DNA from 4 places in the Agrobacterium fabrum str. C58 genome. Region 4 is predicted to be linked to each of the others. Evidence: predicted binding sites of a transcription regulator. Region 4 holds the regulator's gene; each other region holds the start of a gene.
What was found. The regulator LexA, encoded in region 4, represses DNA repair genes until DNA is damaged. The targets are predictions, from matches to a motif close to TGTTCNNNNTGTGTTCNG.

Region 1 (3,066 bases), on a different replicon from region 4:
TATCATGACTATCGCGACAACGCGTGTCACGAAATCTACCGCGAAAGCTCCTTCAAGCCGAGCCGGATGAGCTTGGCGCTGTCGCCGCCCTCCCCGCCATTTTTCAGCGCGGCGGCAACCGCATTGGCAGCCTGGTCGCGAGAATAGCCGAGATTGGTGAGCGCTGAGACAGCATCCGCGACCGGCGCGGAGGCAACACCCTCTCCAAGCTCCTGCTTGAGCCCGATGGAAGCGGAAGCGTCTCCCGCAAAGGCTGGCGCCTTGTTGCGCAACTCGGTCACGAGGCGAACGGCCACCTTGGGACCAATACCCGGCGCGCGTGAGATCATGGTTTTGTCTTGCAGCGCTATTGCATTGGCAAGTTCGGAAGGCGACAGCGTGGAAAGAACGGCAAGTGCCACTTTCGAGCCGACGCCCTGCACGCTTTGCAGCAGATTGAACCATTCCCGCTCCAGCGCCGAGACAAAGCCGAACAGCTTCAGCTGGTCTTCACGCACATAGGTTTCGATGAACAGGACAACCGCTTCCCCGACGGAGCCGATTTTCGACAAGGTGCGCGCCGAACAATAGGCGACGTAACAGACGCCATGCACATCCACCAGCACGTAATCCGCGCCGATTTCCTCGATGCTGCCTTTGAGTTTTCCGATCATGATGCCGCCCGCTCACTAAAAATGAAATTAACCGGCCGCCAGGAGCCGCCGCATCCTGTCACCGCCGCGATTATGGGCGTGGCAGATGGCGATGGCGAGCGCGTCCGCCGCATCGTTACCCTTGAATTCGGCCTTCGGCATCAGGATTTTCAGCATCATGTGAATCTGCTGCTTTTCGCCGTGCCCGACGCCGATGACGGCCTTTTTGACCGCATTTGGTGCATATTCAAAGACCGGCAATCCCGCCCGCGCCGGAACCAGCATGGCGATGCCGCGTGCCTGGCCGAGTTTCAGCGTGGCGACAGCATCCTTGTTCACGAAGGTCTGCTCCACGGCTGCTTCATCGGGCTGATGGCTGTGCACGATTTCCGCCAGCCCGTCATGCAGCTGGCAGAGCCGGGAGGCGAGGTCCATATCGCCATCCGACGTCACCGTGCCGGAGGCGACAAACCGCAGGCTGTTGCCGAGGGTGTCGATGACGCCCCAACCGGTGCGCCGCAGTCCTGGGTCGATGCCGATGATTCGAATCGTCTTTTGCATGAGTTACCTTATCTTTCCGGCTGCGACCCTGCCAGCGATAAGTGAACAAAACGACAACATTGCTCAAATTTGCAGTGCAGCATTTACCTCTGCTTAAACCGCCTACCGCATTGTTCTCCACAAAATCAAAAAGGGGAGCTGCGGACATGATGATCCGCAGCACAATAGTTTCGCCACATCAGCCGTCCGATGGCGCCATTCATGCATGGCGTGGGAACTGATCCGGCATTGAGGGCTGCATCGGCCATGCTAAACCGTTTTCATTCCATATCCACCAAGGTCCTCGTCATTTTCCTGGCGTTGATGGCGATCTCGACCGGGGCTCTGACGCTTCTCGGCTATCAGAGCAGCAGCGGCGTTCTCGAGGAGCAGGCGTCGAAATCCATGGAGAGCATTCTCGTTTTCCGCGGTGACATGCTTCAGGAGCGCCTGGAGCAGCTGAAGACGCAGGCGGATTCCATTGCCAAGATCGAATCCCTGCAGATGGCTGTCGTCTCCATGCGCAGCGGCTGGGCCACGGTGCAGAAGAACTCCGGTGACGCGAAGGCGGAATTGCAGCGCGTCTTCATCAAGGAAAACCCCTTCGGCGACAGGGAAAAGCTGATCAAGCCGGAAAGCCCCAGTGGCTTTTATTATTCCACCCATGAAAAGACTCAGACGGATATCGCCGGTTATCTCAAGGGAACGCCGTTCAACGACGTGCTCTTCATCGATCCCGCCGGTGCGGTCTATTATTCCTATCTCAAAGGACCGGCTTTCGGAGAAACCGTAACCTCTGGCGTCTGGACGGAAAGCGGCCTTGGCGCAGCCTTCGCGCGCGGCGCGGCGAATGCCGAAAAAGCGGTCAACGATGTCGCGCAGACCAGCTTCTCCGGGCTGCGGATCGATGCTGCGACAAAGGAGGCCGGGATTTATTTCGGCGTTCCGGTCGTGAAGTTTGGCGCGTTCAAGGGCATCGTTCTCTTCCGCGTCAAGGTGGACGTTTTCGGCCAGATTCTGACGAAAGGCATTGCGGCCGGCAGCTCGGAGCAATCAGCCATCATCGCGGCTGATGGCAAGGTTCTCGGCGTGGACGGCGAAAAGCTCGTCAGCCTCGACCCGGCCATTTACGGTTTCCATGGCGAAGCCCTGAACGCGACGGGCATGACCATTGCCAAGATCAACCGCGCGGATGGCGAAGCCAATGCCTATGCCCGCCCCTTTTCCTTCGCCGGTGAGAAATATCTCGCGGTGGAAAGCATGCTGCGCAGCGAGTTGAACGCAGGCTCCATCTCGATCGCCGGCACGCTGGCCGTGATCGGCCTCTGTGTTCTTGCTGCCATGTGTGCAGCGACAGCATTTTTTGCACGGCGCCTGTTCGCCCCGCTGGAGAAGCTGGCTGGGCTGACCGGCGAAGTCGCCGCCGGCCGTCTCGATGCCGAAATCGGCAATCAGGACCGGAACGACGAGATCGGCAGGATGGCGCGTGCGCTCGGCAGTTTCCGTGAAAAACTCATCCTGCAGCGGGACATGGAAGAGACCGCTTCGCGCACGCGGGAGGAGGCCGAGATGGCCCGGCGCGCGCATCTTGCCGAGCGCGAGGCCGAGGCCGGCACCCTGCAGATGGTCGTGCAGTCTCTGGATGAGGGGCTTGACCGGCTGGCGAACGGCAACCTCGCCTATCGCATAGAGACCATTTTCCCCGAGGATCTGGAAAGCCTGCGCCAGAACTTCAATACGGCACTTGCCCGGCTCAGCGAGACCATGGAGGCGATTGGCGGCAACTCCGCCGCCGTTCGTGGCGGCTCCGAGGAAATGCGGGTGGGGGCCGACCAACTGGCGGAACGCACCGAGCGGCAGGCGGCTTCCATCACCGAAACGGCAAGCGCCATCA
Region 2 (3,066 bases), 1.0 Mb from region 4:
GGCTCCCTTGCCGCCGGCGGCCGTGGAGAAGGTGTCTCCGGTCACGGTTTCACCGGGCTTGGGCAGGCGTTTGGCGGTGGCGACGAGGTCCATGTTGATGGAGCCGAAAACAGTAATCATGGGGCGCTGGGTCCGTATGAAATTTGAGCAAGGCGGCGACTTTGCCCGAGACGATCACTCGTCGTCAACTACCCGCAATTTGGCCGCGCCGGCTCGGTTTTCCGCAAAGCGACGGGTCTGCTCGATTTCGCCATGTGAAGCCTCTTTTTCCGTCGGCGAAAAATCAAGACCTTCGATCTTCTGGCCGCGCGCCAGCACCTTATCGGAGGAGATCAGCATCATGTCGACATCCTTCTGCGCCAGCCCGAAATGGGCTTGCAGCTTGCGCGTCCTATCGTCCAGCCGCCGCACATCGTCCATGAGCAGCGCCACTTCGCCCTGGATGAGATGCGCCTGCTCGCGCATGCGCTGGTCTTTCAAAACAGACTGGATGACCTGCACCGACAGCATCAGAAGCGAGGGTGAGACGATGACGACGCGGGCGCGGTGGGCGCGCTGCACGAGATATTCGAAATGCTGGTGGATGTCGGCAAAGATCGATTCGGAGGGCACGAAGATAAAGGCCGTATCCTGCGTTTCGCCGCGAATGAGATATTTCTCGGCCACGTCGCGAATATGCACTTCCATGTCGCGGCGGAACTGCTGCACGGCGGCGCGTTTGGTTTCCGGCGTCTCATCCGCCTTGATCGCGTTCCACGCCTCCAGGGGAAACTTGGCATCGATGACCAGTGCTGGCGCATTGTTCGGCATCTTGATGATGCAGTCGGGCCGGTAACCGTTGGAAAGCGTCGGCTGAAGCTGGAACGCCCCGGCGGGAAGGGCGTCGGCGATCAGCGTTTCCATGCGCGCCTGTCCGAAAGCGCCGCGCGTCTGCTTGTTGGAAAGGATCGCCTGCAATCCCACCACGTCCTTCGCCAGATCCTGAATATTGCCCTGCGCGGCATCGATGACGGCCAGGCGCTCCTGCAGGCGGCTCAGATTCTCATGGGTCGACCGGGTCTGCTCCGTCAGCGTTTCACCAAGGCGCTGCGACATGCCGTCAAGGCGCTGGTTCAGCGTCTGGCTCATCTCTGTCTGGCGTGTGCCAAGCGTTTCCGCCATGGCCGCGATCCGCCCGTGCAATTCGGACTGTGTTTTCAAAAGGTCGGAGATTTCACTGTCGGCTCCCGCTTTTCTTGTGCGGTTTGTCGTGACCAGCCATGTGATGGTCAGGCCTAAAACCAGGGCCACAAGCAGCGCGCCGAAGCTGATATCGACGGAGCCGGCCCGCAGCGCGGGATTAAGGAGAACGGAGAAATCTATGTTCATGATTAAATCTAGCAGATTTCCAGTGATTCGGAAGATCAAAACAAGAACACTTCTGCGGCGGAAATGAGTCGGGCAGGGTCGATGCAGGAGGCGGTTTTCTCCTTCGTGTTTTTTATTTCCTCCGCGCGAGAGATACGTTATGGGAAGCCATGACCATCAAACCGCTTATCATTTTGCCCGATCCCGTGCTGCGCCAGCAATCGAAGCTCATCGAACAGGTGGACGCCGAAGTGCTGCGCCTTGCCGACGACATGCTCGAAACCATGTATGATGCGCCCGGTATCGGCCTCGCCGCTATTCAGATCGGCGTGCCGCGCCGCATGCTGGTGATCGACGTGGCACGCGAAGGTGAAGAAAAGACCCCGGTCGTTTTCATCAATCCGGAAATCCTCAAAGTGTCGGACGATATCTCGACCTATGAGGAAGGCTGCCTCTCCATTCCCGACTATTATGCCGAAGTGGAGCGTCCCGCGTCGCTCACGGTGCAATATGTCGGGCGTGACGGCAAGCAGCAGACGGTCGAAGCGGATGGTCTGCTCGCGACCTGCCTGCAGCATGAGATCGACCACCTCAACGGCGTTCTCTTCATCGACCATATTTCGCGGCTGAAGCGCGACATGGTCATCAAGAAATTCACGAAAGCGGCCCGCGCAAAGATCTGATCCGTCCTTTTGGGCCGGAACGGACGACAGGGCAGGGGGCTACGATGTCTCTTCGCATCATTTTTATGGGCACGCCGGATTTCTCCGTTCCCACATTGCGTGCATTGGTGGAGGCGGGCCACGAGATCGTTGCCGTCTACACCCAGCCGCCGCGTCCCGGCGGCCGCCGTGGTCTCGATTTGCAGAAGTCGCCGGTCCATCAGGTGGCCGAATTGCTCGGGCTGCCTGTACTGACGCCCGTGAATTTCAAGGCGGAGGAAGATCGCCAGCAGTTCCGGGATTTCAACGCCGATGTGGCGGTCGTCGTGGCTTACGGCCTGCTGCTGCCTGAAGCGATCCTGTCCGGCACGCGTCTTGGCTGTTACAATGGTCACGCCTCGCTGCTGCCGCGCTGGCGCGGGGCAGCCCCCATCCAGCGGGCGATCATGGCCGGCGATGCCGAAACCGGCATGATGGTCATGAAAATGGAAAAGGGGCTCGATACCGGCCCCGTCGCGCTTACCGCGAAGGTCGCGATCGACGAGAATATGACGGCTGGCGAACTGCACGACAGCCTGATGCTGGCAGGTGCGCGGCTGATGCGGCAGGCGATGGCCAAGCTGGAGGCCGACGACCTGCCCCTCGTCACGCAGGCGGAAGAGGGCGTGCTCTACGCCGCGAAGATCGACAAGGGTGAGACCCGTATCGATTTTTCAAGGCCCGCACAGGATGTCCATAACCACATCCGTGGTCTTTCGCCGTTTCCCGGCGCATGGTTGGAGATGGATATCGGCGGCAAGCCAGAGCGCGTCAAGGTGCTGGCTTCGGAACTGGCCAGCGGCATGGGCGAAGCGGGCAGCGCTCTCGATGACGCGCTCACCATTGCCTGCGGCAGCGATGCCGTGCGGCTCACACGCTTGCAGAAGGCGGGCGGCAAGCCCATGTCGGCGGCCGATTTCGTGCGTGGTACGCCGGTTCCAGCCACAACGAGGCTCGGCTGATGCCACGTTTCCGCATGACCGTCGAATATGACGGCACGCCCTATTACGGCTGGCAG
Region 3 (3,066 bases), on a different replicon from region 4:
TTCAGCGAAGGCTCTCGAGACTTCCACCAGTTCAGGGGTGCGGATCGGCTCGATAGGCTCGGCGATACGACAGAGCATCTGATCGAGACGGCGTCCGATCTCGGGACCGAAGCGGAGAGTAAGCGGGGCACGTGGGGTATTTGCGAGCTCGCCGACCGTCTGAAAACCAAGGATACGCAGATCGCTCACGATTTTTGCCGGCAAACGCAGAAGCGAGATTGAAAGCTTTTCGACGGCCCGGACGGTCTCGCCCGGTGGAATGACGATCGTCTCGCGACTGATGGCTCGGGCACAGGCATGAGCAGCACCCCAGCTGTCGGCGACCGCCACACGCGCAGTCAGCTTCCTGCCCAGGAACTGGTTTGCAATCTTTGTGACCATGGGAAGCTCGCCGCCCTGCAGATGTTCGGCACCCTCCGTATCCATGACGATACCATCAATCCCGTCGACGGCGACGATTGGCGAATAGATCATCAGCGCCCAGAGCGTGATGCGCTCAAGTGCGACGCGATCGGCTTCGGGATCTGCGTCGATCAGCATGAGACCCTGAAACAGCGACTGTGCCTTTGCCGCGGCCATGCCAACGTGAACGCCTGCCTTGCGCGCAGAGGCATCGGCAGCCGACACCCATCGCTTCGAACCGCTTCTCGCAATCACGGCGATTGGCTGTTCAGGCGGAATGGAGGGATCGGCCCGACGTATTCGATCCGTCGGCAGATCCGGAAGATAAATGGATACGACCCTTGTCATCACACGCTCTCACGAGAAACTCAGCACACTCACCCGCTTTCACGCGCATCAACTCCAGAAACCATTGAGGCCTGCCCACCCCCGGTACCGGCAGCTCCTCTGATGGCATCACGCTCACCCGCCACCTTGTTGTCGAGGCGGTCGGCTGGCCAAAATCATTCGCCTCAGACTGCCTGCGCCATCGCCGGACCGCGAGCGCCATGCTCCCCGTCCGTTCGGCTGCCAGCTGCAGGCGACGGGAACTGACCATGGGCAGGCGAACGAGCTCGCCAACGACGGCGCCAATTCCGCCGAAGGACAAGCCTTCTTCCATATTGGCCAGAACATCCTCTTCCCTGTCGGATTCGACGAAGATCACGCGGTTGGGGTGAAGGCCCACCTCAGCAAGCCCCGGAAAGAACAGATCAGGTCGCGTCAGGCACCAGACGACCGGGCCTTTCGTTCGCGCGGCTATGCCAGCGACACAGAGCGCAGCCGCCGCGCCATCAACGGTACCCGAACCGCCGCCCGCAAACTCGTGCAGCGCCCCATAGGCAAGCCCACCGCCAGGCAGGGCCGCATCGATCTCGGGAACATCGAAGGCGAGCGTTCCGGCTCGTTTCGCGGATCCGCCCTCCATTGAGGCGATGCGTTCGCGCAAGTCGCAGATCACCCTCTGATGGGCAGCAGTCATCGTTCACGGCTCCCTTCGAGGTCGTGTTCAAAGGATCGACATCATGTCGAAAGTTGTATTTGTTCATTGTTTGTTCCTCCGCCGCAGAAGAGTCAAGCACCGCTGGGTTGAGGAATATTATCCCAACATTAGCAAAACCGAAGATTCGAAAAGGATTCAAGGATGTAGGGATAACAAGAATTTTTACCGCACTCCCCTCGTGTCGAACTCCGATCGGGGATAGATGGGCGGCGTCACAATCTTCTTAAGGTTTTCGTGCTGAACTCGTCTGCATGACGAAGCCACCGAGATCAAAGCCGCTCCTTCGTGATACCGAAGCCCCGATCCGCTCAAAGCCGCGTCGGAAGCGCAATCCCGCACAGCCACAGCTTCTGTTCAATCCGATGCCTGATCGCGTCGAGCCGGCACTTGAGCAACTGAAGGCCCATCCGCCACAAGGTGATCAATGGAGCTGGGAGCTGAAGTGGGATGGCTATCGGCTTGCGGTTCATATCGAACCGACCGGGGTCCGCATCCTGACGCGTGGCGGCCATGACTGGACGCATCGGTTTCCGGCAATTGCAGAGGCAGCGCGAGCGCTCGGACCGGCGACCATGATCATCGATGGCGAGGCGGTGGTGCTCGACGACGAAGGGCGGCCTGATTTTGGGCTGCTTCAGAAATCGTTGGGTGCTTCGGGCAAGGCGGCTGGCAATCGAGCGTCTGATGCCATCCTCTACGCCTTTGATCTCATGTACCTCGACGGCCACGATCTGCGGGAGATGGAGTACCGATCACGCCGGCATCTTCTCGAGGATACGATAAAGGCAAACGACGGCGCCATTCGTCTATCGGAAACACTCGACGCTGACCCCAACGTCCTGCTGGAGCATATCCGCAGCCTTGGTCTTGAAGGCATCGTCGGCAAGCATCTGGATCAGCCCTATCGTTCCGGTCGCGCCGGCGACTGGGTGAAGGTCAAATGCATCGAGAGCGAAGCCTTCATGGTCGTGGGTTACGAGCCATCGATGGCATCGCCTGCCGGGTTCGCCTCGTTGGTGGTGGCTGCTTATCGCGGCGACGAGCTCATCCATGTCGGAAACGTCGGCACGGGCTTCAAAGAAGCCGAGATGATCGGGCTTCGCAAAATGCTCGACAAGCTGCGCTGGAAACGAAAGCCGCCGCCTGTGCCCTTTACCGAAAAAACAGATATCGTTTGGGTCGAGCCGACACTGATTGCAGAGATCGAGTTTCGGGCGTGGACAGCCGACGGTAAATTGCGACACGCTTCCTACAAGGGCTTGCGGGAACGGCAAGACAATGCCGACGTTTACAGGCTCGAGTAGCGACACAGGCGGAACCTGACAAACTGCATTCGGTCGCAACGGAGGAATTGCTGCCATGTGCAACCTTTATCGCATGGAAGACAAGGACTGGGTCTCAAAATGGGCCCAGGACGCCGAAAGCCTGATCAATCTGATGCCAGCCTATCAGATGAACCCCGACCAGATGGGGCCGATCGTCCGAAACACGGCGGACGGCAAGAAGCAGCTGGTTCATGCCCGATGGGGCCTGCCCTCACCGATCTTCGTGCAAAAGAAGGCTGCGGAAGCTCGAGCAGATAAACTCAAGGCCAAGGGCAAAGCCTTCGATATCAACGAACT
Region 4 (3,066 bases):
ACCCATGAAATGAGCTTTGCCCGCAGCGTCGCACATGTGACCGTCTTCATGCATCAGGGTAAGATCTGGGAAATGGGCGCTTCGAAACAGCTTTTCGAGAAACCACAAACGCCCGAGCTGCAGGCATTCCTCTCCAACGGCGTGAAATAGCCGGCGGAAGAGCAGGTCAGGCAAACGCAGTCATCGACCTTGCGCCATGAGGCTGTCGCTTCAAGGCGAATAAAAGAAGCAACGGAGAGGGCCATCACTCTGCGTTGCTTCGGCGCGTTCAGGCCGCTTCGGCTCCGAGGTCGTGATCTGACCTGGAAACTGTTCCCGCGACAATTTCATCGATCGGAATCCCCGACCGGCGTCTATTCCCAACGCTACTTATATCATCGGCCTGATCTCTTCATGTTTCGAAGATTGAATCAGGATTCGATATGCATCCTTCACGAAATTTTAGGGGATTGCGGAACACATATGGAACATATAGTGTTCGTTCTGTATTTGTTTCGCGACTTCAACGACGATTCTCAAGGGTGTTTTCCTCATGCTCACGCGCAAACAGCAGGAACTGCTTCTCTTCATTCATGAAAGAATGAAAGAGTCCGGCGTGCCGCCCTCCTTCGATGAAATGAAGGACGCACTCGATCTTGCTTCCAAATCCGGCATCCACCGGCTGATCACCGCGCTCGAAGAGCGCGGGTTTATTCGCCGGCTACCTAACAGGGCGCGAGCGCTGGAGGTTATCAAACTGCCCGAGGCTTATACGCCGGGCGCAAGGCCGCAACGCGGCTTTTCGCCGAGCGTCATCGAGGGCAGCCTTGGAAAACCGAAGGAGCCGGAACCGGCGCCTGCCGTGAAGGCGCCTGCCAATGATTTCGCCGGAGCTGCCACCATTCCCGTCATGGGTCGTATCGCTGCCGGTGTGCCGATTTCCGCCATCCAGAACAATACCCATGATTTGGCCGTGCCGGTGGACATGCTGGGTTCGGGCGAGCACTACGCGCTTGAGGTCAAAGGCGATTCGATGATCGAGGCCGGGATTTTTGATGGCGATACCGTCATCATCCGCAACGGTAATACCGCCAATCCGGGCGATATCGTCGTGGCGCTGGTGGATGATGAAGAAGCCACGCTGAAGCGCTTCCGCCGCAAGGGTGCGTCCATCGCGTTGGAAGCGGCCAATCCTGCCTACGAGACCCGCATTTTTGGACCGGATCGGGTGAAGATTCAGGGCAAGCTGGTCGGGTTGATACGCCGTTACCATTGATAGCTGGAGGCTGCTGCCGGTATTACTGAAACCGAATAGGTTTTCACGGGTAGATTTGGCTTTCGAAATGAATGGCGCATCGTTCCGTTGAATTGATGCGCCTTTTCTTTGTGAGATTGGCAAACGCACTCGTTGCTGCGAAATTCCGTCGTGTATGACGGCCCCTCCATCAATTGGCCTTATGGGAGCCATGGATTCTTTGCGATATTCCAAGGCTCCTTAGCAGGTGTAGAAATGTGCGTTCTATCGGGGAAAACGCCATGTACGATCTCTATATTGCCAACAAGAACTATTCCTCATGGTCATTGCGGCCCTGGGTTTTGATGCGCACGCTTGGCATCGCCTTTGATGAAAAACTCATTCCCTTTGGCGAAGGTGTTTCCTTCTCCAGCTTTTCGCCGACCGGCAAGGTGCCTTGCCTCGTCGACGAAGGGGTGACGGTCTGGGAAACGCTGTCGATTGCCGAATATCTCGCCGAGAGACATCAGGGCGTCTGGGCAGGCGACAAGCAGGCACGGGCCTGGTCACGCTCGGCGGCGAGTGAAATGCATGCGGGATTTTCCTCGCTTCGCAATCTCTACCCCATGTCGGTCGGCATCCGCGTAAAACCCAAAGCCGGTGATGCCGGGCTTGCGGCCGATATAAAGCGCATCGATGCGCTGTGGAGTGAAGGCCTCGCAAAATTCGGCGGACCGTTTCTAGCCGGTCAGAAATTCACGGCGGTCGACGCTTTCTTCTGCCCGGTGGCGTTCCGTTTCCAGACCTATGGCGCCGATCTTTCGCCGGCGGCGAAGGCCTATTGCGACCGGTTGCTTGCCCTGCCCGCCATGCGCGAATGGTATGATGCAGGACTGAAGGAGACATGGCGCGATGCCGCGCATGAAGAGGAAATCGGCGGCATTGGCGAATTGACGTCGGATTTGCGCGCCACGGCATGACGAACCATGCTGGCGGCACTCATTGCGATGCCGTCAGTAACCCGGTCACGGCTTCAGGCACGTCATGGTCAAAACGGCCGCTCTTCCAATCGTAGAAGCGATGGTCGCTCCACGGCCTGTCTGTGCCGGCGGTTGCTGCGCGCATCCGCCCTACCACCCCAGCCTGATCGCTGCCGGCAAAATTTATCTCCACCGAGCCGATGCGCCTTAATATGTCGCGGTTGAGCAGCAAGGCTCCCGAGCGGCATTGCGTAAACGACGTTCTGCGGGAGACGATGACGATATCGGCGATGTCACAGGCTTTCCCGGCAAATCGGCCATCTTCCAGCACGATGATAAACTCGCCGCTTTTCGCACGCGCCGCACACCAAATGCCTGTCCTGCAGGTGAAGACGCCAGGCGCCGCATCTCTCAGCGTCGTTACCATCTCCCGCGCCACTGCCTTCATATCCTCCGGCGCCAGCTTCGATTTTGCGCTGAGAGCAATGGTGGTTGCGGGAACCCCCGTCTTGAGAAGGACCGGTGAGAGCGGTTTCTCAGGCAACAGCAGCGCCCTCTGCCATTGCTCATAGATGAAGCCCTGCGGCCGCGTTTTTGTGGTGTAGACCCTGCCCTCGTCCAGAAGCGCCACCAGCTTACCTTCCTCATGGATAAGCAGATCGGGCAGACTGCGTTGGGCGACAGCGCCGGAGAGACCGAAGGCGAGAAGCAAAGGTGGAACTCCAAGCAGTGCCAGCCGGGTGCGCAGCAATGTCAGCAGCAGAAAACCCACGGAGGCGACGCCGATAAACCAGCCATGCGGCCGCCCGGTCGCTGCGCTGCCGCCCCAGGACGCCACCTCCTGCGCAACCTCGATGACAAGCGCCATGCCGT

Region 1: a site for LexA is predicted at 1,235-1,252, ahead of ruvC (crossover junction endodeoxyribonuclease RuvC). Genes of this name have one in related genera too.
Region 2: a site for LexA is predicted at 1,400-1,417, ahead of ATU_RS01755 (DNA recombination protein RmuC). Genes of this name have one in related genera too.
Region 3: a site for LexA is predicted at 1,484-1,501, ahead of ATU_RS24420 (ImuA family protein). Genes of this name have one in related genera too.

The regions. Positions count from the first base shown of each region.
Region 1 is NC_003063.2:803,423-806,488, forward strand. Features, by position in the region: gene ruvA (Holliday junction branch migration protein RuvA) at 36-653, opposite strand; gene ruvC (crossover junction endodeoxyribonuclease RuvC) at 681-1,193, opposite strand; gene ATU_RS17300 (methyl-accepting chemotaxis protein) at 1,440-3,066, shown strand, end outside.
Region 2 is NC_003062.2:359,329-362,394, forward strand. Features, by position in the region: gene ATU_RS01750 (ribokinase) at 1-120, opposite strand, end outside; gene ATU_RS01755 (DNA recombination protein RmuC) at 175-1,368, opposite strand; gene def (peptide deformylase) at 1,518-2,030, shown strand; gene fmt (methionyl-tRNA formyltransferase) at 2,075-3,010, shown strand; gene truA (tRNA pseudouridine(38-40) synthase TruA) at 3,010-3,066, shown strand, end outside.
Region 3 is NC_003064.2:100,821-103,886, reverse strand. Features, by position in the region: gene ATU_RS24425 (Y-family DNA polymerase) at 1-750, opposite strand, end outside; gene ATU_RS24420 (ImuA family protein) at 671-1,423, opposite strand; gene ligD (non-homologous end-joining DNA ligase) at 1,696-2,748, shown strand; gene ATU_RS24410 (SOS response-associated peptidase family protein) at 2,804-3,066, shown strand, end outside.
Region 4 is NC_003062.2:1,388,359-1,391,424, reverse strand. Features, by position in the region: gene ATU_RS06890 (amino acid ABC transporter ATP-binding protein) at 1-150, shown strand, start outside; gene lexA (transcriptional repressor LexA) at 533-1,255, shown strand; gene ATU_RS06880 (glutathione S-transferase family protein) at 1,516-2,193, shown strand; gene ATU_RS06875 (ComEC/Rec2 family competence protein) at 2,213-3,066, opposite strand, start outside.